DNA from 2 places in the Streptomyces sp. NPDC057682 genome. Region 1 is predicted to be linked to the other one. Evidence: riboswitches for the same ligand, from Rfam matches in the RefSeq annotation. Region 1 holds a riboswitch; the other holds the start of a gene.
What was found. Region 1 has a riboswitch for ZMP and ZTP ahead of ACFVDM_RS10360 (bifunctional 5,10-methylenetetrahydrofolate dehydrogenase/5,10-methenyltetrahydrofolate cyclohydrolase). Riboswitches for the same ligand answer to the same signal wherever they lie in the genome.
Positions count from the first base shown of each region.

Region 2: it holds a riboswitch for ZMP and ZTP, as region 1 does, so the genes downstream of both, ACFVDM_RS28465 (phosphoribosylaminoimidazolecarboxamide formyltransferase) here and ACFVDM_RS10360 (bifunctional 5,10-methylenetetrahydrofolate dehydrogenase/5,10-methenyltetrahydrofolate cyclohydrolase) in region 1, are expected to answer to the same signal.

Region 1 covers NZ_JBHVIN010000005.1:99,318-109,686, reverse strand. The annotation lists gene ACFVDM_RS10370 (VOC family protein) at 1-27, shown strand, start outside; gene ACFVDM_RS10365 (aminotransferase class I/II-fold pyridoxal phosphate-dependent enzyme) at 281-1,759, shown strand; gene ACFVDM_RS10360 (bifunctional 5,10-methylenetetrahydrofolate dehydrogenase/5,10-methenyltetrahydrofolate cyclohydrolase) at 1,795-2,661, opposite strand; ZMP/ZTP riboswitch at 2,684-2,769, opposite strand; gene ACFVDM_RS10355 (DJ-1/PfpI/YhbO family deglycase/protease) at 2,979-3,548, shown strand; gene ACFVDM_RS10350 (glutamate--cysteine ligase) at 3,612-4,703, shown strand; partial or broken gene ACFVDM_RS10345 (SDR family NAD(P)-dependent oxidoreductase) at 4,760-5,410, opposite strand; gene ACFVDM_RS10340 (Asp23/Gls24 family envelope stress response protein) at 5,506-5,952, opposite strand; gene ACFVDM_RS10335 (PP2C family protein-serine/threonine phosphatase) at 6,109-7,143, opposite strand; gene ACFVDM_RS10330 (alcohol dehydrogenase catalytic domain-containing protein) at 7,419-8,603, shown strand; gene ACFVDM_RS10325 (NAD-dependent epimerase/dehydratase family protein) at 8,649-9,686, shown strand; gene ACFVDM_RS10320 (isochorismatase family cysteine hydrolase) at 9,686-10,267, shown strand; gene ACFVDM_RS10315 (HAD family hydrolase) at 10,338-10,369, shown strand, end outside.
Region 2 covers NZ_JBHVIN010000017.1:65,341-75,709, reverse strand. The annotation lists gene dut (dUTP diphosphatase) at 1-125, shown strand, start outside; gene ACFVDM_RS28495 (DUF3710 domain-containing protein) at 127-891, shown strand; gene kdpF (K(+)-transporting ATPase subunit F) at 1,232-1,321, shown strand; gene kdpA (potassium-transporting ATPase subunit KdpA) at 1,328-2,992, shown strand; gene kdpB (potassium-transporting ATPase subunit KdpB) at 3,019-5,115, shown strand; gene ACFVDM_RS28475 (potassium-transporting ATPase subunit C) at 5,122-5,799, shown strand; gene ACFVDM_RS28470 (ABC transporter ATP-binding protein) at 5,913-6,647, shown strand; ZMP/ZTP riboswitch at 6,786-6,870, shown strand; gene ACFVDM_RS28465 (phosphoribosylaminoimidazolecarboxamide formyltransferase) at 6,903-8,054, shown strand; gene ACFVDM_RS28460 (ATP-binding protein) at 8,218-10,369, shown strand, end outside.

The DNA of each region.
Region 1 (10,369 bases):
AGCACCTCCGGGGCCGGCTCCGCGTAGGCGGCGTGCGCCAGGGGTGGTCCCGGCGCCGGAGCGGCCACCCCGGATCCCCGCGTGCCGCTTCGGTCGCTGCGCGGTGAGGCGCACGCACCCGCTCTCGTGGACGTTTCCGCAGGTGGGGCCGTATGCGGTCGGCATGAACGGGGCAGGCGTGGGACCGTCGAGGAGACGACGGGCGGCGTTCCGGCGGCGACGCCCGTCCCCGGCACCGCCGGGCGCCCGGTGACAGGCCGACCACGGGAAGGCGGCAGGCATGCCGAACAAGCACGACGCAGCACCCGTCCTCGACGCGCTGGCCGCCTACCGGCGCCGTGGGGAGCTGGCGTTCACGCCCCCGGGCCACAAACAGGCCCGGGGCGCCGCGCCGGAGGTCCGTGCGCTGCTCGGGGACGCGGTGTTCTTCGGGGACCTGCTGGCCAGTGGCGGGCTCGACGACCGGCGGACCGGATCCCGAGTGCTGCGGCGGGCGGAGGAGCTGATGGCCGACGCGGTCAACGCCGACCACACCTTCTTCTCCACGTGCGGGAGTTCGCTCTCGGTCAAGGCGGCCATGCTCAGCGTAGCCGCGCACGGCCAGGAGCTCCTGGTGGGGCGGGACGCGCACAAGTCCGTGATCTCGGGGCTCATCCTGTCCGGCATCCGCCCCGTATGGGTCGAACCGCGGTGGGACGAGGACCGGCATCTCGCGCACCCGCCGACCGCCGACGCCTACGACCGCGCGTTCGCCGCGCATCCGGACGCGCGGGGCGCGCTGATCACCAGCCCGACGCCCTACGGGGTGGCGGCGGATCTGCGTGCCGTCGCCGAGGTGTGCCACCGCCGCTCGCGCCCGCTCGTCGTCGACGAGGCGTGGGGAGCGCATCTGCCGTTCCATCCGGCCTTGCCGACCTGGGCGATGGACGCCGGCGCGGACGTCTGCGTCACGAGCGTCCACAAGATGGGCAGCGGACTGGAGCAGGGTTCGGTGTTCCATCTGCGGGGCGATCTGATCGATCACGACACGCTGGCCTCCCGCGCGGACCTGCTGGGGACGACCAGCCCGTCCGTGCTGCTCTACGCGGGCATCGACGGCTGGCGGCGCCAGATGGTCCTGGAGGGGCACACCCTGATGTCGCGCGCCCTCGCGCTGGCCGCCGCCGTACGCGAGGAGATCGAGGCCGTCGACGGCATGCACGTCAACGACCGTGCCGACTTCTGCGGGCCGGACGCCGGCTGCGAGTTCGATCCGCTGCCGGTCGTCATCGACATCCGGGACCTCGGGATCTCCGGGTACCGCGCGGCGGACTGGCTCCGCGAGCACCACCACATCGACATGCATCTCATGGACCACCGGCGTATCACCGCCCAACTCACCCACGCCGACGACGCGGAGACGGCCGACCGTCTGCTCGCGGGGCTGCGGGACCTCGCCCACCGGGCGCCCGCGCTGCCGCGCGGCCCGGAGGTGTCCGTTCCCGCCCCGGCCGAACTGCGCATGGAGCAGGAGTGGCTGCCGCGCGACGCCTACTTCACCCCCACCGAGGACGTCCCGGTGGAGCGGGCCGCCGGGCGGATCGCCGCGGAGATGATCACCCCCTATCCCCCGGGCATTCCCGTCGTCCTGCCCGGGGAGCGGCTCACCGAACCCGTGCTCCGCTATCTGGTGACCGGTCTCGCGGCCGGCATGAACCTTCCCGACCCGGCCGACCCGAAGCTGCGCACCGTCAGGGTCTGTGCCGGCGACCAGGGTTGACGCCCCGGCTCATGAGGAGGACCCGGGCGGGTGCGTCACCGCTCCCGGACACCGAGCTGGTGCGCCGCGGCCTGCACGGTCTGCGCGAGGAGGACGGCGATCGTCATCGGTCCGACGCCGCCGGGCACCGGGGTGATCAGCCCCGCCCGCTCGCGCGCGGTGTCGAAGTCCACGTCCCCCACGTTGCCCGCGTTGTACCCGGCGTCGATCACCACCGCCCCGGGCTTGACGTCCTCGCCCCGGATCAGCCGGGGCCGCCCCACCGCCGCGACCACGATGTCCGCCTCCCGCACGTGCGCCGACAGGTCCGCCGTCCGCGCATGGCAGTACGTCACCGTCGCGTCCCTCGCAAGAAGGAGCATCCCGGCCGGCCGTCCGAGAATCGCGCTCCGGCCCACCACCACGGCGTGCTTCCCGGCCGGGTCCACGTCGTACTCCTCCAGGAGCCGCATGATCCCGCCGGGGGTGCAGGAGACGAATCCCGGCAGCCCGAAGCCCATCGCGGCGAAGGAACGCATCGTGACCCCGTCGACGTCCTTCGCCGCATCGATCGCCTCGAACGCGGCCCGCTCGTCGATGTGCGGCCCGCACGGATGCTGGAGCAGGATGCCGTGGACGTCCGGATCGGCGGACAGCCCCGCCAGGGTGCCGATCAGTTCGGCGGTCGTGGTCGCGGCCGGCAGAGCGATGTGCCGGGAGCGGATTCCGGCCTTCTGGCACCGCGCCCGCTTCATGCGCACATAGGTGACCGACGCGGGGTCCTCCCCCACCAGCACCGTCGCCAGACACGGCGCGGTGCCCGTACGCCGGGTGATCTCCGCCGCCGCTGCCGCCGTCTCCCCGAGCATGCGTCGGGCGGGAGCGGTGCCGTCCATGAGCCGGGCCGTACGAATCGAAGACATCTGCGCCCTCCAGGCGTGGTCAACCACTCGCCCAGGCGCACGGCAACGACATCTCGTCGGACCGCTCCCCGGTGGTACTCCACCTCAGCGCCAGTCACGGCCCGCTCGTCACCCTAGGGCAAACCGTCGTGTCGCGGGGCCGGATCGCGGTCCGCAGGGTCCCGTTCCGTGCCGGCCGACGGCCTCCCCGCCATGGCACGGCGCAGTCCCGGGCGGTTGCCCGGTTCGCCCGTGCGGCAGAGAGTGGAGGGGAGGGACAAGGGCTCGCCCCGGTGTCGGCCGGAGCGGCCGGAAAGCCTCCATCGAAGGGCGCCCGTATGAGCACCGACGACGTGAGCAAACGGAAAGTACTGGTGATCGTCACCAACTACGGTGTCGAGCAGGACGAGCTGCTCGTCCCCCAGCGGCATCTGGAGGGCTGGGGCGCGGAGGTGACGCTCGCCGCGGTGTCCAAGGACGAGATCCGGACCCTGGTGGGCGACGAGAAACCCGGCAGAACGGCCCGGCCGACGCTCACGCTGAGCGAGGCGGACCCGGAGGGCTACGATCTGCTGCTGATTCCGGGCGGCACCCTGAACGCCGACGCGTTGCGCCAGCAGTCGGACACCGTGCGCATCGTCCGCTCCTTTACCTCGTCGGGCCGGCCGGTCGCCGCGATCTGCCACGGGCCGTGGGCCCTGGTGGAGGCGGACGTCGTGGCGGACAAGAAGCTGACGTCCTACCCGTCGTTGAAGACGGACATCCGCAACGCGGGCGGCGAATGGACCGATGCCGCGGTCGTCACGGACGACGAGAACGGTTGGCGTCTGATCACCTCGCGCACCCCCGGGGACCTGGACGACTTCCTGCGTGCGGTGGACACCGCCCTCACGGTGGACACCCCGTGAGAACGAACGCGGCCCGGACCCCCTGAGCGCCGTCCTGCCCGGACTGCCGCCGGAAGGAACACCATGGTACGGACGGTCGGTGTGGAGGAGGAGCTGCTGCTGGTCGATCCGCGCACCGGGGAGCCCCGGGCACGGTCGACGGCGGTTCTGGCCGTCGCGGAGCGCAGATCGGCGGGGCCTTCGGCCTTCGAGGAGGAACTGCAGCACGAGCAGCTGGAGTTCGCCACGACTCCGCACACGCGGATGCGGGATCTCGCGGAGGAGATCCGCCGCACGCGCGCCGAGGCCGCCCAAAGCGCGGCGGCCGCCGGTGCCGCCGTCGTCGCGCTCGCGACCTCGCCGGTGCTCGTCCAGCCCTCGCTCGGCGACGGGGAACGGCACACCTGGCTGGCCGACCGGTTCGGTGAGACCACCCAGGAGCAACTGACCTGCGGGTGCCATGTGCACGTCTCGGTGGAGTCGGACGAGGAAGGCGTCGGCGTCCTGGACCGCGTGCGCGTGTGGCTGCCGGTGCTGCTCGCGCTGAGCGCGAACTCGCCGTTCTGGCAGGGCCGCGACACCGCGTACGACAGCTATCGCAGCAGGGTGTGGGGGCGTTGGCCGTCCGCCGGGCCCGTCGAGGTGTTCGGGTCGGCGCGAGGCTACCACGACCAGGTGCGGGCGCTCATGGAGACGGAGGTGCTGCGCGACCCGGGGATGCTGTACTTCGACGCGCGGCTCTCGCACCGGTATCCGACGGTCGAGGTCAGGGTCGCGGACGTCTGTCTGGACCCCGACGACACCGTGCTCCTGGCCACGCTGGTGCGCGGCCTGGTCGAGACCGCGGCGCGCGCGTGGCGCGCGGGCGATCCGCCGGACGCCACCGGGGTGAGCCTGCTGCGCATGGCGGCCTGGCAGGCGGGCCGTTGCGGACTGGGCGGGGATCTGCTCCATCCCGCCACCATGCGGCCGGAGCCCGCCCGTGCCGTCCTGGACGCCCTGCTCGCCCACACCGCCGATGCCCTGGAGGATTCCGCCGACCGCCGGGCCGCCGAGAAGGCGCTCTCCGCCGTATGCGAGCGGGGAACGGGGGCGCGCACCCAGCGCGAGGTGTTCGCGCACACCGGCGGTCTGGGCTCCATGGTGGCCGAATGCGTGAGCCTGACACGGGGCTGATCCCGGCGCCCGGGGGACCGGGATCTTCCCTGTGCCCCGGTTCAGGGAAGCGGCGTGCCCCCGGTCGCGTTCACGATCTCGCCGGGGACGTAACTCGCCTGCTCGGAGGCGAGGACGGACGTCGTGTTGATGATCGAGCCGCCGGCCGGGATGTGCGGCAGGGCCGTCTTGCAGAGCCAGAACATCCCGTACAGGTTGGTCCGCACGACCCGGTCGAACTGTTCCGTGGAGATGGCGGAGACGCCGTCGGGCTGTGCCCTCTGGTACGCGGCGTTGTTCACCAGCACGTCGACGCGGCCGAACTCCCCGACGGCGCGGCCGACCAGTGCGCGGCACTGCTTGTCGTCGCGGATGTCGCATGTCTCGGTCAGGGCCTGCCGGCCGGCTTCCTCGACCAGGCGCGCGGTCACGCGCGCCTCGTCCCGCTCGGCGTCGAGGTGGGTGACAAGGACGTCCGCGCCCTCGCGGGCGAAGGAGAGGGCGACGGCACGGCCGATGCCCGAATCGCCGCCGGTCACCACGGTCTTGCGGTTCAGCAGGAGCCCGTGGCCCCGGTAGGAGTCCTCTCCGTGGTCGGGCGGCGGGTCCATGGGCCCGGTCCAGCCGGGGTGTTCCTGGCTCTGCTCCGGGAACTCCGGGCGGGGAAGCGGTCGGTGGGGTCGGGTGCGGACGCGGGGTCGGTCATGGCGGGCCTCCTTGCGCGGGATGACGGGCCCGCCCCCGCACCGCGCCCTCCTCGCGTCGGGGCGCGGACGCTTCGCGGGCGGTCCCGTGCCCGCGCGGTCCGCGCGGGCACGGGCCGTCACTGGACGCGGGGCCGTTGCGCGGTCTCGTCGTCGTCGGCGTCGTCGCCCGGAACGTGGACGTCGAGCACCCGTATGTTGATCTCGACGACTTCGAGTCCCGTCATCGTCTCCACGGCGTCGGTCACCCGGAACCGGATGTCCTTCGCGGTTTCGAGGATGGAGACGCCGTATTCCACGACGATGTCTACGTCCACGGCGGTCTGCTTCTCGCCGACCTCCACCTTGACGCCGCGACCGGCGTCGCTGGAGCGCGACACCTTGTCCTTCACGGCCCCGAAGGCCCGAGTGGCGCTGCCGCCGAGCGAATAGACGCCGTCGGTCTCGCGTACGGCGATGCCCGCGATCGTCGCGACCACCGAATCCGCGATGGTGGTGGTGCCCCGGGGGCCGCCGTCCGAACCTTCCGTACCCAGTGCTGTTCCGCCGAGCGTTTCGTTCGTCATGAGTGCCTCACACAGAGTTCTCCGGGAGGGGCGGATCGGGGCCGGCGCGGCTTCGTCGGCGCCGGCCCGTGCCCTCTCCCACGGTCCTCCGGATCCCGGGTGCCCGCCATTCGGGTGGCGGTGGGCGGGCCCGGGTTCACTCGCGGTGAGGGGCGCTCACCGTTGCGGGCGTTTCCACTCGAACATCAGGATGGTCGCGTCGTCGCGCAGGCCGGTGGTCTCCGACTCCAGGAGGGAGTGGATGAGCCGGCGCAGCGTCTCGGGCGCCAGTTCTCCGCTCGCGGCGGCGCGCACGACGTAGTCGACGAAGCGTTCGAGGCCGAATTCCGTTCCGTTGCGCATCCGGGACTCGGTCGCGCCGTCGGTGTACATCAGCACCGGGTCCCCCGGCTCCAGGGCGATCCGGTGGACCTGGCGCGGGCCGGGCACGAGGGTGGAGGGGAAGCCCATCGGCGGGTCCGCCTCCTTCTCCATCGCGTGCGGAACGAGCGCCTGGACGCGGATGAGCAGCGGTGCGGGATGACCGCAGTTGCTCCAGCGCAGCAGGCCTGAGGAGACGTCCAGTTGGGCCAGGACGCCCGTGCAGAACTGATCGGGGAGCCACCGTGCCAGGGCCGCATCGACGTCCTCGACGAGCTGGGGGAGATCGGCACCGACGCGCCGTGCGTTGCGGCAGGCGGCCAGGGTGACCGAGGTGGCGAGGCCGGAGGTCAGGTCGTGCCCCATGGAATCGAGGATGGACGCGTGCAGCGTCGTACCGGTCAGCGCGTGGTCGAAGCCGTCCCCGGCGATCTCGTAGGCGGGTTCGAGCACGGCGGTCGAGACGACGTCGGGCGTCCCGATGGTGCGGGGCGGCAGGAACGCCCGGAGCAGTTCGGTGGGCAGCTGCATGGTGTCCGTCCGGGTCCTGCGCACGAACGAGTCCTTGTAGTGCCGCTTCGAGGTGACCATCATCGCCAGCAGGGAGGCGAGGGCCCGCGCACGGCGCAGCAGCACGGCGTCCAGGGCCGGGGCCCGCACCGCCACCACGCCCAGCCGTTCGGCCCCGTCCAGCAGGGGGAGACAGACCAGCGACTGCTGGAGCCCGAGGGCATGGGTGCAGCGCTCCACGGCCGTGGTCATGTCGAGGGCGGCGTTGTGCGGATCGGCCAGGAATGAGCCCAACAGGTCGTCGCCGGTCGCCTGCGTCATCCCGGGACCTTCCACTCCACGCCGGTCTCCCCTTCGTGAGCAGTCTGGCCCCCGGCCGTGCCGTACGCGCGGTGGGACGGCGCACACGCGTGGCGGGAGGCCGGCGGCCTCTCGCCCGCAGGACGGTCACGGGTGACAGGAGGAGTATGGACAAGGGAGGGCACACCGATGCCCTCGGGGCCGGGAGGGCCCGTAGGGGCGGGGCCGGGGCGGTGCGGCGCACGGCCGGCCGGCCGCCGAATCCGAGAACGCACGATCAACGGAGGAGATGACTCATGCGCGCACTGACCTGGCAAGGCAGGCGGGACGTCCGCGTCGAAACCGTTCCCGATCCGGTCATCGAGGATCCGCGCGACATCATCATCGGCGTCACCTCGACCGGCATCTGCGGATCCGATCTGCATCTGTACGAAGTGCTCGGCCCCTATCTCGACGCGGGGGACATTCTGGGGCACGAGGCGATGGGGATCGTCGAGGAGACCGGCCCGGAGGTGACCGCCCTGGCACGCGGTGACCGGGTGGTGGTCCCGTTCAACGTCTCCTGCGGCACCTGCTTCATGTGCGACCAGGGGCTGTACTCGCAGTGCGAGACCACGCAGGTGACGGAGTACGGCACCGGGGCCTCGCTGTTCGGCTACACGAAGCTCTACGGCCAGGTGCCCGGCGGGCAGGCGGAGTTCATGCGCGTCCCGTTCGGCGACACCCTGCCCGTCAAGGTCCCCGAGGGTCCGGAGGACGACCGCTACGTCTATCTGTCGGACGTCCTGCCGACCGCCTGGCAGGCCGTCGAGTACGCCTCGGTGCCGCCCGGGGGCAGCGTCACGGTCCTCGGCCTCGGACCCATCGGCGACATGGCGGCCCGGATCGCGCTGCACCGCGGCGCCGGTCTCGTCGTCGGCGTCGATCTCGTCCCCGAACGGCTGGCCCGCGCGGCGGCGCGCGGCATCCAGGTGATGGACCTGGGCCGGTACGGGAAGGACCTCCCGCAGGCGATCCGCGACCTCACCGGCGGCCGGGGCACGGACGCGGTCATCGACGCCGTCGGCATGGAGGCCCACGGCGCGCCGCTCGGCAGGGCGGGCCAGTGGGCCACCGGGCTGCTCCCGGACGCGGCGGCCCGCAAGGTGATGGAACGGGCGGGCGTCGACCGGCTGACCGCGTTCCTCACGGCCATCGACGTGGTGCGGCGCGGTGGCACGATCTCCGTCTCCGGCGTCTACGGCGGCGCCGTGGACCCGCTCCCCCTGCTCACGCTGTTCGACAAGCAGATCCAGCTCCGGATGGGCCAGGCGAACGTCCGGCGGTGGGTCCCCGACCTCCTGCCGCTGCTCGGCGACGACGATCCGCTGGGCGTGGACGGTTTCGCCACGCACCATCTGCCGCTGGAGGACGCGCCGCAGGCGTACGCCGCCTTCCAGGCGAAGGCCGACGGCATGGTCAAAACCCTGCTGCGGCCCTGAACGGCCCTGAACTGTCAGGGGCAGCGGACAACGGAAGGAATCACGGTGAACGCATCGCATCGGCTGCGCGTCGTCGTCACGGGCGCGACCGGCAATGTGGGCACGAGCCTCGTCCGGGCCCTGTCCCGGGACCCGGACGTGGGATCGGTCCTCGGCCTGGCCCGGCGGCTGCCCGACCTCACGCTGCCCGGCGTCGCCTGGCACCGGGCGGACCTTTCCCTGCCGGACAGCGAACAGGTCCTCGGGGACCTGCTGGCCGGCGCGGACGCCGTCGTCCATCTGGCCTGGCGCTTCCAGCCGACCCACGACCCCGTCGTCACCTGGCGCAGCAACGTCGAGGGGTCGATGCGGGTCTTCGACGCCGTGCGCGCGGCGGGCGTCCCGGCTCTGGTCCACGCCTCGTCCGTGGGCGCGTACTCGCCGGGGCCGAAACAGGAACCGGGAGTGGACGAGGGATGGCCGACCCATGGCTGGCCCGACGCCGCGTACTGCCGGGAGAAGGCGTATCTGGAGCGGGTCCTGGACACGTTCGAACTGCGCAATCCGGGAATCCGGGTGGTGCGCATGAGGCCGGGCTTCCTGTTCAAGGAGACCTCGGCGTCCGAACAGCGCCGCATCTTCGGCGGCACCCATCTGCCCGGGATGCTGATCCGCCCCGACCTGCTGCCCCTCGTACCGGATCTGGACGGCCTGAGGTTCCAGGTGCTGCACACGGACGACGCGGCCGAGGCGTACCGGCTCGCCGTGACGGGCGACGCGCGCGGCCCCTTCAACCTCGCCGCCGACACCGTCACCGACGCCCGCGCGCTCGGCGAACTCCTCGACGCGCGCGTGGTACGGGCACCGGTCCCGGTGGTGCGGGCCGCCCTGGCCACCGCGTGGCACGCCCGCGCGGTCCCCGCCTCGCCCCATCTCTTCGACGCCGTGCTGCGCCTGCCCGTCATGGACTGCACCCGGGCGCGCGAGGTCCTGGGCTGGCGGCCCCGCTACTCGGCGTCCGAGGCGCTGACCGCGTTCCTGAGCGGTGCCGTCCGCGGCAGCGGTGAGCCGACCGCCCCGATGGCCGGCAGCCGGTGGTCCTGATGCCCGATTGGGCGGCGCCCTCTCGGGACGAGCCGCTGCGGGCCAAGTCCCGTACGGCGCTGGTCGTCATCGACATGATCAATCCGTACGACCACGAGGACGCCGACCAGTTGCTGCGCTCGGCCGAGCGGGCCGTGCCCGTCATCGCCCGGATGCTGGAGGCGGCCCGGAGCGGCGGGACACGGGTCGTCTACGCCAACGACAACTTCGGCGACTGGCGCTCGCACCACGGGGAGATCGTCGAGGCGGCCCTGGCCGGAGCCCGTCCGGATCTCGTCGAGCCGCTGCGCCCCGACGAACGGTCGCTCTTCGTGGTCAAGGCCCGGCACTCGATCTTCTACGAGACCCCGCTGCCGTATCTGCTCCACCAACTGGGCATCAACCACCTCGTCCTGACCGGCCAGGTGACGGAGCAGTGCATTCTCTACTCTGCGCTCGACGCCCACATCCGGCATCTGGACCTGACGATCCCCCGGGACGGGGTGGCCCACATCCACGCGGACCTGGCCGAAGCCGCGCTGCGGATGACCGAACGGAACATGGGTGCCCGGGTCTGCGCCGCCGAGGACATAGCGCTGTGACACCGACACCGACACCGACACCGACACCGGCACCGGCACCGGCACCGGCACCGGCACCGAAAGGACACTCATGACACGCGCCGCGCTGTTCGACGTGGACGG
Region 2 (10,369 bases), on a different contig from region 1:
GGGCCGAAGGGGGCTTCGGGTCCACCGGCGGTCATGCCGCCGTTGATGTTGATGGCGTCCGGGGCGGGGTTCCCCAGGGCGGGAACGGCTACGCTTCGGTCGAATCCGACCGGGAAGGACAGTGACGTGTTCGGACGTCGCAAGAACAGTGGTTCCGCCGAGGACACGGCGGACGAGACGCGCGAGGCCGAGCAGGTCGTCGACGAGCAGGGTGACACCGAGGGCGCCTCGCGCCGGACGAACCTTCCGCCGGCGCCGCGCCCGGACGGCCCGTGGGACATCGGCGAGGTGTCCAAGCCCGGCGAGGGACGGGTCGACCTGGGCGGGATCTTCGTCCCCGGGGTCGAGGGCATGGAGCTGCGTGTGGAGGTCGCCGGCGACGCGATCGTCGCGGCCACCGTCGTGATGCGCGACAGCGCGATCCAGCTGCAGGCCTTCGCCGCCCCCAAGAAGGAGGGCATCTGGGGCGAGGTCCGCGAGGAGATCGCCGCCGGCATCACCCAGCAGGGCGGCATCATCGACGAGGTCGAGGGCCCGCTGGGCTGGGAGCTGCGCGCGCAGGTCCCCGTACAGCTCCCCGACGGGACGAACGGTGTGCAGCTGGTGCGCTTCGTGGGTGTCGACGGTCCCCGCTGGTTCCTGCGCGGAGTGATCTCCGGCCAGGGTGCCGTGCAGCCGGAGGCCGCGGGCCTGCTGGAGACGATCTTCCGGGACACCGTGGTCGTCCGCGGCGAGGGCCCGATGGCCCCGCGCGACCCGATCGTCCTCAAGCTCCCCAACGACGCCCAGATGGTGCCCGAGGGCGTGCAGCAGGAGGAGCAGGAGGGATCGCGGTTCTCCGGCGGCATGGCCGGTCTCCAGCGCGGTCCCGAGATCACCGAGGTGCGCTGACCCGCACCCTCCCGGTACACAGGCCGGTGGCCCGTACCCCCTCGTGGGGTGCGGGCCACCGGCCTTTTCGCATGCCCGGGGGAGGGGGACGGGGGAGTGGCGCGCGGGGGCGTGCGTATGGGGCGCGTATCGGGCACGTACGGACGCCGTCAAGGGCGCGTCCGTCTCCGTAAGGAAGGCATCAACGCAGGTCATGGCCGGGCCGGCGAGGGGTTTGCTCAGAGGGTCCCAACCCTCCGCACCTCATCCGGGAGCATCCGATGGCCGATCTGGCCTTCGTCGTCACCACGATCGCGGTCTTCGCGCTGGTGGCACTCGTCGCCAAGGGGGTGGCGAAGCTGTGAGCGCAGAGAACGTGGTCGGTCTCGTCGTCGCCGTGGCCCTGCTGGGCTATCTCGTCCTCGCCCTTCTGTATCCGGAGAGGTTCTAGTCCGATATGAGCCCCGTCCTCGCAGCCGTGCTCCAACTGCTCGCGCTGCTCGTGGCCCTGGCCCTGGCGTACCGCCCGCTGGGTGACCACATGGCCCGCGTCTACACCTCCACCCGCCATCTGCGGGTGGAGCGCTGGATCTACCGGGCCATAGGCGCCGATCCGGACACCCGGATGCGCTGGCCCGCCTACCTCCGCGGCGTTCTCGCCTTCTCCGCCGTGAGCGTCCTGTTCCTGTACCTGATGCAGCGGCTCCAGGGCGCGCTGCCCGGGTCGCTCGGCTTCTCCTCGATCGATCCGGACCAGGCGTTCAACACGGCCGCGTCCTTCGTCGCGAACACCAACTGGCAGTCGTACTACGGCGAGCAGGCCATGGGCCACGTCGTGCAGACCGGCGGACTCGCGGTGCAGAACTTCGTCTCGGCCGCCGTCGGCATCGCCGTGGCCGTGGCGCTCGTGAGGGGCTTCGCCGCCGCGCGCGGCGGCGAACTGGGCAACTTCTGGGCCGATCTGGTGCGCGGCACGGTCCGCGTGCTGCTGCCGATCGCCGTGCTCGGCGCGCTCGTGCTGGTCGCCTGCGGGGCGATCCAGAACTTCTCCGGGATCCACGAGGTAGGGCAGTTCACGGGCGGCTCGCAGCAGTGGAACGGCGGCGCGGTCGCCTCCCAGGAGGTCATCAAGGAGCTGGGCACCAACGGCGGCGGCTACTTCAACGCCAACTCGGCCCACCCCTTCGAGAACCCCAACGGACTCTCCAACCTCTTCGAGATCTTCCTGATCCTCGTCATCCCCTTCGCCCTGACCCGGACCTTCGGCCGCATGGTCGGCTCCCTCAAGCAGGGCTACGCGATCCTCGCCACGATGGGCGTCATCTGGCTCGGCTTCACCGCGCTGATGATGTGGACCGAGTTCTCCCACCACGGGCCCGCCTTCGAGATCGCCGGCGGGGCCATGGAGGGCAAGGAGAACCGGTTCGGCGTCGGGGGGTCGTCCCTTTTCGCCGTGGCCACGACGCTGACCTCGACGGGTGCGGTGAACTCCTTCCACTCCTCGTTCACCGGCCTCGGCGGCGGCATCACCATGCTCGGGATGCAACTCGGCGAGATCGCCCCCGGAGGCACCGGCTCCGGTCTCTACGGGATGCTGATCATGGCGGTCATCGCGGTGTTCATCGCCGGACTGATGGTCGGCCGCACCCCCGAGTACCTGGGCAAGAAGATCGGCACCCGGCAGATCAAGCTCGCCGCCTGCTACATCCTGATCACCCCGGCCCTGGTGCTCGGCTTCGCCGCCGCAGCGATGGCCCTGCCCACCCCGCCGCACTCCATGACCAACACCGGGGCGCACGGCTTCTCCGAGATCCTGTACGCCTACACCTCCGGCGCCAACAACAACGGCTCCGCCTTCGCCGGTCTCAACGCCGACACCCAGTGGTTCAACACCACGATCGGCCTCGCGATGCTCCTGGGCCGCTTCCTGCCCATGGTGTTCGTCCTGGCCCTGGCCGGTTCGCTGGCCGAGCAGCGGCCCGTACCGGCGACGGTCGGCACGCTCGGCACCCACCGCCCGCTGTTCAGCGGGGTGCTCGGCGCCACCGTCGTGATCGTCGCCGGACTGACCTACTTCCCCGCCCTCGCCCTGGGGCCGCTGGCCGAGGGGCTGGCGTCATGACCCTCCGTACGAAGCAGGAACACACCATGTCCGCAACCACTCCGGTCCGCGCACCGCACCGCGACACGGCGGCCGGGCCCGGTCCCGAAGGGCGCGTCGGCGCCGGGGCGTTCGACCCCCGGATGCTGGTAGCGGCCCTGCCCGACGCGATACGCAAGCTGGACCCCCGGGTGATGGTGACGTCACCGGTGATGTTCGTGGTGCTGGTCGGCTCGGTGCTCACCACCGTGCTCGCCGTACTGGACCCGACCGACTGGTTCGGCTGGGCGATCACCGCCTGGCTCTGGCTGACCACGGTCTTCGCCAATCTGGCCGAGGCGGTCGCCGAGGGCCGCGGCAAGGCCCAGGCGGACACCCTGCGCCGGGCCAGGACCGACACGGTCGCCCGCCGCGTCACCGCCGGCGGTGAGGAGGCGGTCGCCGGGACCGATCTGCGCGTCGGCGACCTGGTCGTCTGCGAGACCGGTGACGTCATCCCCGGCGACGGCGACGTCGTCGAAGGCGTGGCCAGCGTCGACGAGTCCGCCATCACCGGCGAGTCGGCCCCGGTCATCCGCGAGTCGGGCGGCGACCGCAGCGCCGTCACCGGCGGGACGAAGGTGCTCTCCGACCGGATCGTCGTCCGGATCACCACCAAACCCGGCGAGACGTTCATCGACCGCATGATCGCCCTGGTCGAGGGCGCCGCCCGGCAGAAGACGCCCAACGAGATCGCCCTGAACATCCTGCTGGCCTCCCTCACCGTCGTCTTCCTGCTGGCCGTCGTCACCCTCCAGCCCTTCGCGGTCTACGCCGGCAGCGAGCAGTCCATGATCGTGCTGGCCGCGCTGCTGGTCTGCCTGATCCCGACCACCATCGGGGCGCTGCTCTCGGCGATCGGCATCGCCGGCATGGACCGTCTGGTGCAGCGCAATGTGCTCGCCATGTCCGGGCGCGCCGTCGAGGCCGCCGGCGACGTGTCGACGCTGCTGCTCGACAAGACCGGCACCATCACCCTGGGGAACCGGCAGGCCGCCGAGTTCCTGCCGGTGGGCGGGGTCACGGAGGACGAACTCGCGGACGCCGCCCAGCTCTCGTCGCTCGCCGACGAGACGCCCGAGGGCCGGTCCGTGGTGGTGCTCGCCAAGGAGCGGTACGGGCTGCGCGAGCGGACCCGGGACGAACTGTCCGGCGCCCAGTGGGTGGAATTCACCGCCCAGACCCGGATGTCGGGCGTGGACCTCGACGGACGCCGCGTCCGCAAGGGAGCGGCCGGATCGGTCGTGGCCTGGGTGCGGGAGCGGGGCGGCGCGGTCTCCCCGGACGCCGAGGAACTCGCCGACCGCATCGCCCGCGCCGGCGGCACCCCGCTGCTGGTCGCCGCCGAGGACGGGCGCGGGGCCCGGGTCCTGGGCGTCGTCCACCTCAAGGACGTCGTCAAGGACGGCATGCGGGAACGCTTCGCCGAACTGCGCCGCATGGGCATTCGTACGGTCATGATCACCGGCGACAACCCGCTGACGGCGAAGGCCATCGCCGAGGAGGCCGGAGTCGACGACTTCCTCGCCGAGGCCACGCCCGAGGACAAGATGGCCCTCATCAAACGGGAGCAGTCCGGCGGCGGACTCGTCGCGATGACCGGGGACGGCACCAACGACGCCCCGGCGCTCGCCCAGGCCGATGTCGGCGTGGCCATGAACACCGGAACCTCGGCCGCCAAGGAGGCCGGGAACATGGTGGACCTGGACTCCGACCCCACCAAGCTCATCGAGATCGTGGAGATCGGCAAGCAGCTCCTGATCACCCGGGGCGCGCTGACCACGTTCTCCATCGCCAACGACGTGGCGAAGTACTTCGCGATCATCCCCGCGATGTTCGCCGCGGTCTACCCGGGCCTGGAGACCCTCAACATCATGGATCTGGCCTCGCCGCGCTCCGCGATCCTCTCTGCGGTGATCTTCAACGCGCTGATCATCGTGGCACTGGTGCCGCTCGCCCTCAAGGGCGTCCGCTACCGGCCCAGCGGCGCCGACGCGATGCTCCGCCGCAATCTCGGCGTCTACGGACTCGGCGGCCTGATCGCCCCGTTCATCGGCATCAAGATCATCGACCTGCTCCTCTCCCTCGTCCCCGGGATCGGCTGAACCGCCATGAACACCTCACTCGGCAACTCCGCACGGCAGCTCTGGGCCGCACTGCGCGCCCTGCTCGTCCTCACCCTGGTCTGCGGCGTCCTCTACCCGCTCGTCGTCACGGGCGTCGCCCAGGGCCTCATGCCGGGCCGGGCGAACGGCTCCGAGATCACCGCCGACGGCCGGACCGTCGGCTCGGAACTCATCGGGCAGCGCTACGACCTGCCCCTGAAGAAGGGCGAGGACACCGCGGCCCCCGATCTGCGCTGGTTCCAGCCCCGGCCCTCCAACGGGCTGGGCACCAACAGCGTCAACACCCAGTACTCCCTGATCCTCTCCGGCGCCACCAACCGCTCCGGCGACAACAAGGAGCTGATCGACTGGGTCACCGCCGCCAAGGCCGCCGTCGTCGAGGACAACTCCGTCCCCGGCCACCCGGTCGACCCCTCCGACGTCCCGGCCGACGCCGTCACCTCCTCCGGTTCCGGCCTCGACCCCGACATCTCCCCGGCCTACGCCCGCCTCCAGGTCCAGCGCGTCGCCCTCCGCAACCACCTCGACCCGGCGCGCGTGCAACAGCTCGTCGAGCAGCACACCGACGGCCGGATCCTCGGCTTCGTCGGGGAGCCCCGCGTCAACGTGCTGCGGCTCAACATCGCGCTGCGGCAGCTCGTGGACGACGCGCGGACGTCCTGACCGGCCCGGACGTCCCGGGGCGGGTCCCGCGCGGACCCGCCCCGGGCATTGCCCGTCCCCGCACCGCGTGCCCATACTGGCGGCCGACGGACCGAGGACCCACGGGGAGCGACATGACCGAGACAAGCGCCGCGCCGGACAACGGAGCGGGAGGCGGCACCGCCGTCGCCGAAGGCCCCATGGTCCGGATCGAGGACCTGCACCGGTCTTACGGCTCCGGCGCGGGCGCCGTGCACGCGCTGCGCGGCGTCTCCTTCGACATCCCGCGCGGCGAGCTGGTCGCCCTCAAGGGGCGCTCGGGCTCCGGCAAGACGACGCTGCTCAACCTGGTCGGCGGCCTGGACACCCCCGACGGCGGCCGGATCACCGTCGACGGCACCGACCTCTCCACGCTCGGCGAGAACGGGCTGCTGGAGCTGCGCCGCGACCGGATCGGCTTCATCTTCCAGTCCTTCGGCCTGATCCCGATCCTGACCGCCGCCGAGAACGTCGGCGTACCGCTGCGGCTGCGCAAGGCCGACCCGCGCGAGCGCGAGGAGCGCGTCTCGCTCATGCTCTCCCTGGTCGGCCTCGCCGACCACGCGGCCCAGCGCCCCGGCGAACTCTCCGGCGGTCAGCAGCAGCGCGTCGCCATCGCCCGCGCGCTCGCCAACCGGCCCGCCCTCCTGATCGCCGACGAGCCGACCGGCCAGCTCGACCAGGAGACCGGCCTGGCCGTCATGGAGCTGCTGCGCGCCGTGGTGCGCAGCGAGGGCGTCACCGCCCTCGTCGCCACCCACGACGCCCAGCTGCTCGGCCTCGCCGACCGGGTGCTGGAGCTGAGCGACGGGCACATCATCGAGCACTGAGACGGGCACATCATCGAGCACTGAACCGGGAGACCGGCGCCGAGCCCTCCGGGCCGTCCATTTTGGTCGGTGGCCCGGGGGCTTCCCGCCGCCGCTTCCGGCGCTCTCCGGCGGGAGACCCCGGACGCGCCTTAGGATCATCACCGTCGCGACTGGCGAGGGTGGATCACCACCGGGAAGCGACCCCTCCACGGAGGAGCCGCCGACCGCCTGGGCGCTCCGTCGGCCCGTCCGACCAGGAGTGCGACAGTGCGCATGCGTTACGGAATGAACCCCCAGCAGACCGCCGCCGAGGCGGCCCCCGTGCACCCGGGCCGGGCCCCGCTCCGGGTGCTGTACGGCACCCCGTCCTACATCAACTGGCTGGACGCGCTCAACGCCTGGCAGCTCGTACGCGAGGCCGCAGAGGTGCTCGGCGCCCCGGCCGCGGCCTCCTTCAAGCACGTCTCGCCCGCCGGGGCCGCGCTGGCCGGTCCTGTCGACGAGGCCGTCGCCCGGCAGCACGGCGTCGACCCGGCCACCGTCGGTCCGCTCACCAGCGCCTATCTGCGGGCCCGGGACGGCGACCCCAAGTCCTCGTACGGGGACTTCGCGGCCGTCTCGCACGAGGTCGACGCCGAACTGGCCGAGCTGCTGGCCCGCGTGGTCTGCGACGGCATCGTCGCCCCCGGTTACGCGCCGGGCGTGGCCGCCGCCCTCGGCCGGAAGCGGAAGGGGTCCTTCCTGGTGCTGGAGGCCGATGCGGACTTCATCCCGCCCGCCGCCGAGTCCCGCGAGGTCTACGGCCTGCGGCTCTCCCAGGAACGCGACCCCGTCCCCGTCTCCGCCGGCCTCCTCGCCGACGTCGTCACCGGGGAGATGCCCGACGCGTCCCGCCGGGACCTGCTCCTCGGACTCGTGGTGCTGCGCCGTACCCAGTCCAACGCGGTCTGCTACCTCAAGGACGGCATGGCCCTGGGCATCGGCGCGGGACAGCAGTCCCGGGTGGACTGCACCCGGCTGGCCGGGGCCAAGACGGACACCTGGTGGCTGCGCCGGCACCCCCTCGTCCGGGATCTCGTCTTCCGCGAGGGAATCCGCCGGCAGGACCGGATCAACTGGCAGATCCGGCTCGTCGAGGGCGACCTCACCGCCGACGAGCGGGACCGCTGCCGCGAGGCGCTCGGCGGCGAGCCGCCGGAACTCGGCCCGCAGGAGCGCGCCGCCTGGCTCGCCCGGCTCACCGGGGTCGCCTTCGTGTCGGACGGCTCGCTGCCCTTCCGCGACAACGTCGACCACGCCCGGCGCCACGGTGTGACCTGCATCGCGGAACCCGGCGGATCGATCCGCTCCGACGAGGTCGCCGAGGCCTGCCGCACCCACGGGATCGCCCTCGCCCGCACCGGTCTGCGCCTCTTCCACCACTGACGACGGCGGTGGCGGCGGTGGCATCAGAGTTGTGTCAAGACGGGTCACCGCCCCACCCCGCGCCCGATATGCCGGATATCCACGGGGTATTTTCGACAGTGGCCGCCGCGCGGCGGCCACCGGTCCCGCTGGTGGTGACCGGGACCGGGAAGACAATGGGGCCATGGGGCGCGGCAAACTTCGGATCTACCTCGGTGCGGCACCGGGCGTCGGCAAGACGTACGCGATGCTCTCCGAGGCGCACCGCCGGGTCGAGCGGGGCACCGACTGCGTCATCGGCTTCGTCGAGCACCACGACCGGCCGCGCACCGAAGTGATGCTGCACGGCCTGGAGGAGGTCCGGCGCCGCGAGATCGAGTACCGCTCCGCCGTCTTCACGGAGATGGACGTCGACGCCGTACTGGAACGCGCCCCCGCCGTCGCCCTCGTCGACGAACTCGCCCACACCAACGTCCCCGGCTCCCGCAACGCCAAGCGCTGGCAGGACGTCGAGGAACTCCTCCAGGCCGGCATCGACGTGGTCTCCACCGTCAACATCCAGCACCTGGAGTCCCTCGGCGACGTCGTCGAGTCCATAACCGGCGTACGCCAGCGCGAGACCGTCCCCGACGAGGTGGTCCGCCGCGCCGACCAGCTCGAACTGGTCGACATGTCGCCCCAGGCCCTGCGCCGCCGGATGGCCCACGGCAACATCTACAAGCCCGACCGGATCGACGCCTCGCTCTCCAACTACTTCCGCCCCGGCAACCTCACCGCCCTGCGCGAGCTGGCCCTCCTCTGGGTCGCCGACCGGGTCGACGAATACCTCCAGCAGTACCGGGGCGAGCACAACATCCGCACCACCTGGCAGGCCCGCGAGCGCATAGTCGTCGGGCTCACCGGAGGCCCCGAGGGCCGCACCCTCATCCGCCGTGCCGCCCGGATGGCCGCCAAGGGCTCGGGCAGCGAGATCCTCGCCGTCTACGTCGCCCGCAGCGACGGACTGACCTCCGCCTCGCCCAAGGAGCTGACCGTCCAGCGCACCCTCGTCGAGGACCTGGGTGGCACCTTCCACCACGTCATCGGCGACGACATACCCTCCGCGCTCCTCGAATTCGCCCGGGGCGTCAACGCCACCCAGATCGTCCTCGGCTCCAGCCGCCGCAAGACCTGGCAGTACATCTACGGACCCGGCGTCGGCGCCACCGTCGCCCGCGAGTCCGGCACCGACCTGGACGTCCACATCGTCACGCACGACGAGGTCGCCAAGGGCCGGGGCCTGCCCATGGCCCGCGGCGCCCGGCTCGGCCGGGCCCGCATCATCTGGGGCTGGTTCGTGGGCGTCGGGGGGCCGGCCCTGCTCGCGCTGCTCCTCAAGGGCCTGGAGAACGGCCCGGGGCTCGCCAACGACGTCCTGCTCTTCCTCTTCATGACCGTCGCCGCCGCCCTCCTCGGCGGGCTGCGGCCCGCCCTCGCCTCGGCCGCCGTGGGCTCGCTGCTGCTGAACTACTGGTTCACCCCGCCCACCCACACCCTGACCGTGCAGGACCCCGAGAACTTCGTCGCCATCGTGATCTTCTTCGCGGTGGCGGTCGCGGTGGCCTCCGTGGTGGACCTGGCGGCCCGCCGTACCCATCAGGCCGCCCGGCTGCGCGCAGAGTCCGAGATCCTGTCCTTCCTGGCCGGCAGCGTGCTGCGTGGCGAGACCACCCTGGCCGCGCTGCTGGACCGGGTCCGCGAGACCTTCGGCATGGAGTCGGTCGCGCTGCTGGAGCGCACCAGCGACGTCGAACCGTGGACCTGCGCGGGGAGCGTCGGCCCGGCGCCCGTCACCCGGCCCGAGGACGCCGACGCGGACATGCCCGTCGGCGACCACATGGCCCTCGCGCTCTCCGGCCGGGTGCTGCCCGCCGAGGACCGCCGGGTGCTGGGCGCCTTCGCCGCCCAGGCCGCCGTGGTCCTGGACCGCCAGCGCCTCGTCGGCGAGGCGGAGGAGGCCCGCCGGCTCGCCGAGGGCAACCGGATCAGGACCGCCCTGCTGGCCGCCGTCAGCCACGATCTGCGCACCCCGCTCGCCGCCATCAAGGCCGCCGTCAGCTCCCTGCGCTCCGACGACGTCGCCTGGTCCGACGACGACGAGGCGGAACTCCTCGAAGGCATCGAGGCAGGCGCCGACCGTCTCGACCACCTCGTCGGCAACCTCCTCGACATGTCCCGCCTGCAGACCGGCACCGTCACCCCGCTGATCCGCGAGATCGACCTCGACGAGGTGGTGCCCATGGCCCTGGGCGGTGTCCCCGAGGACAGCGTCGACCTGGACATCCCCGAAACGCTGC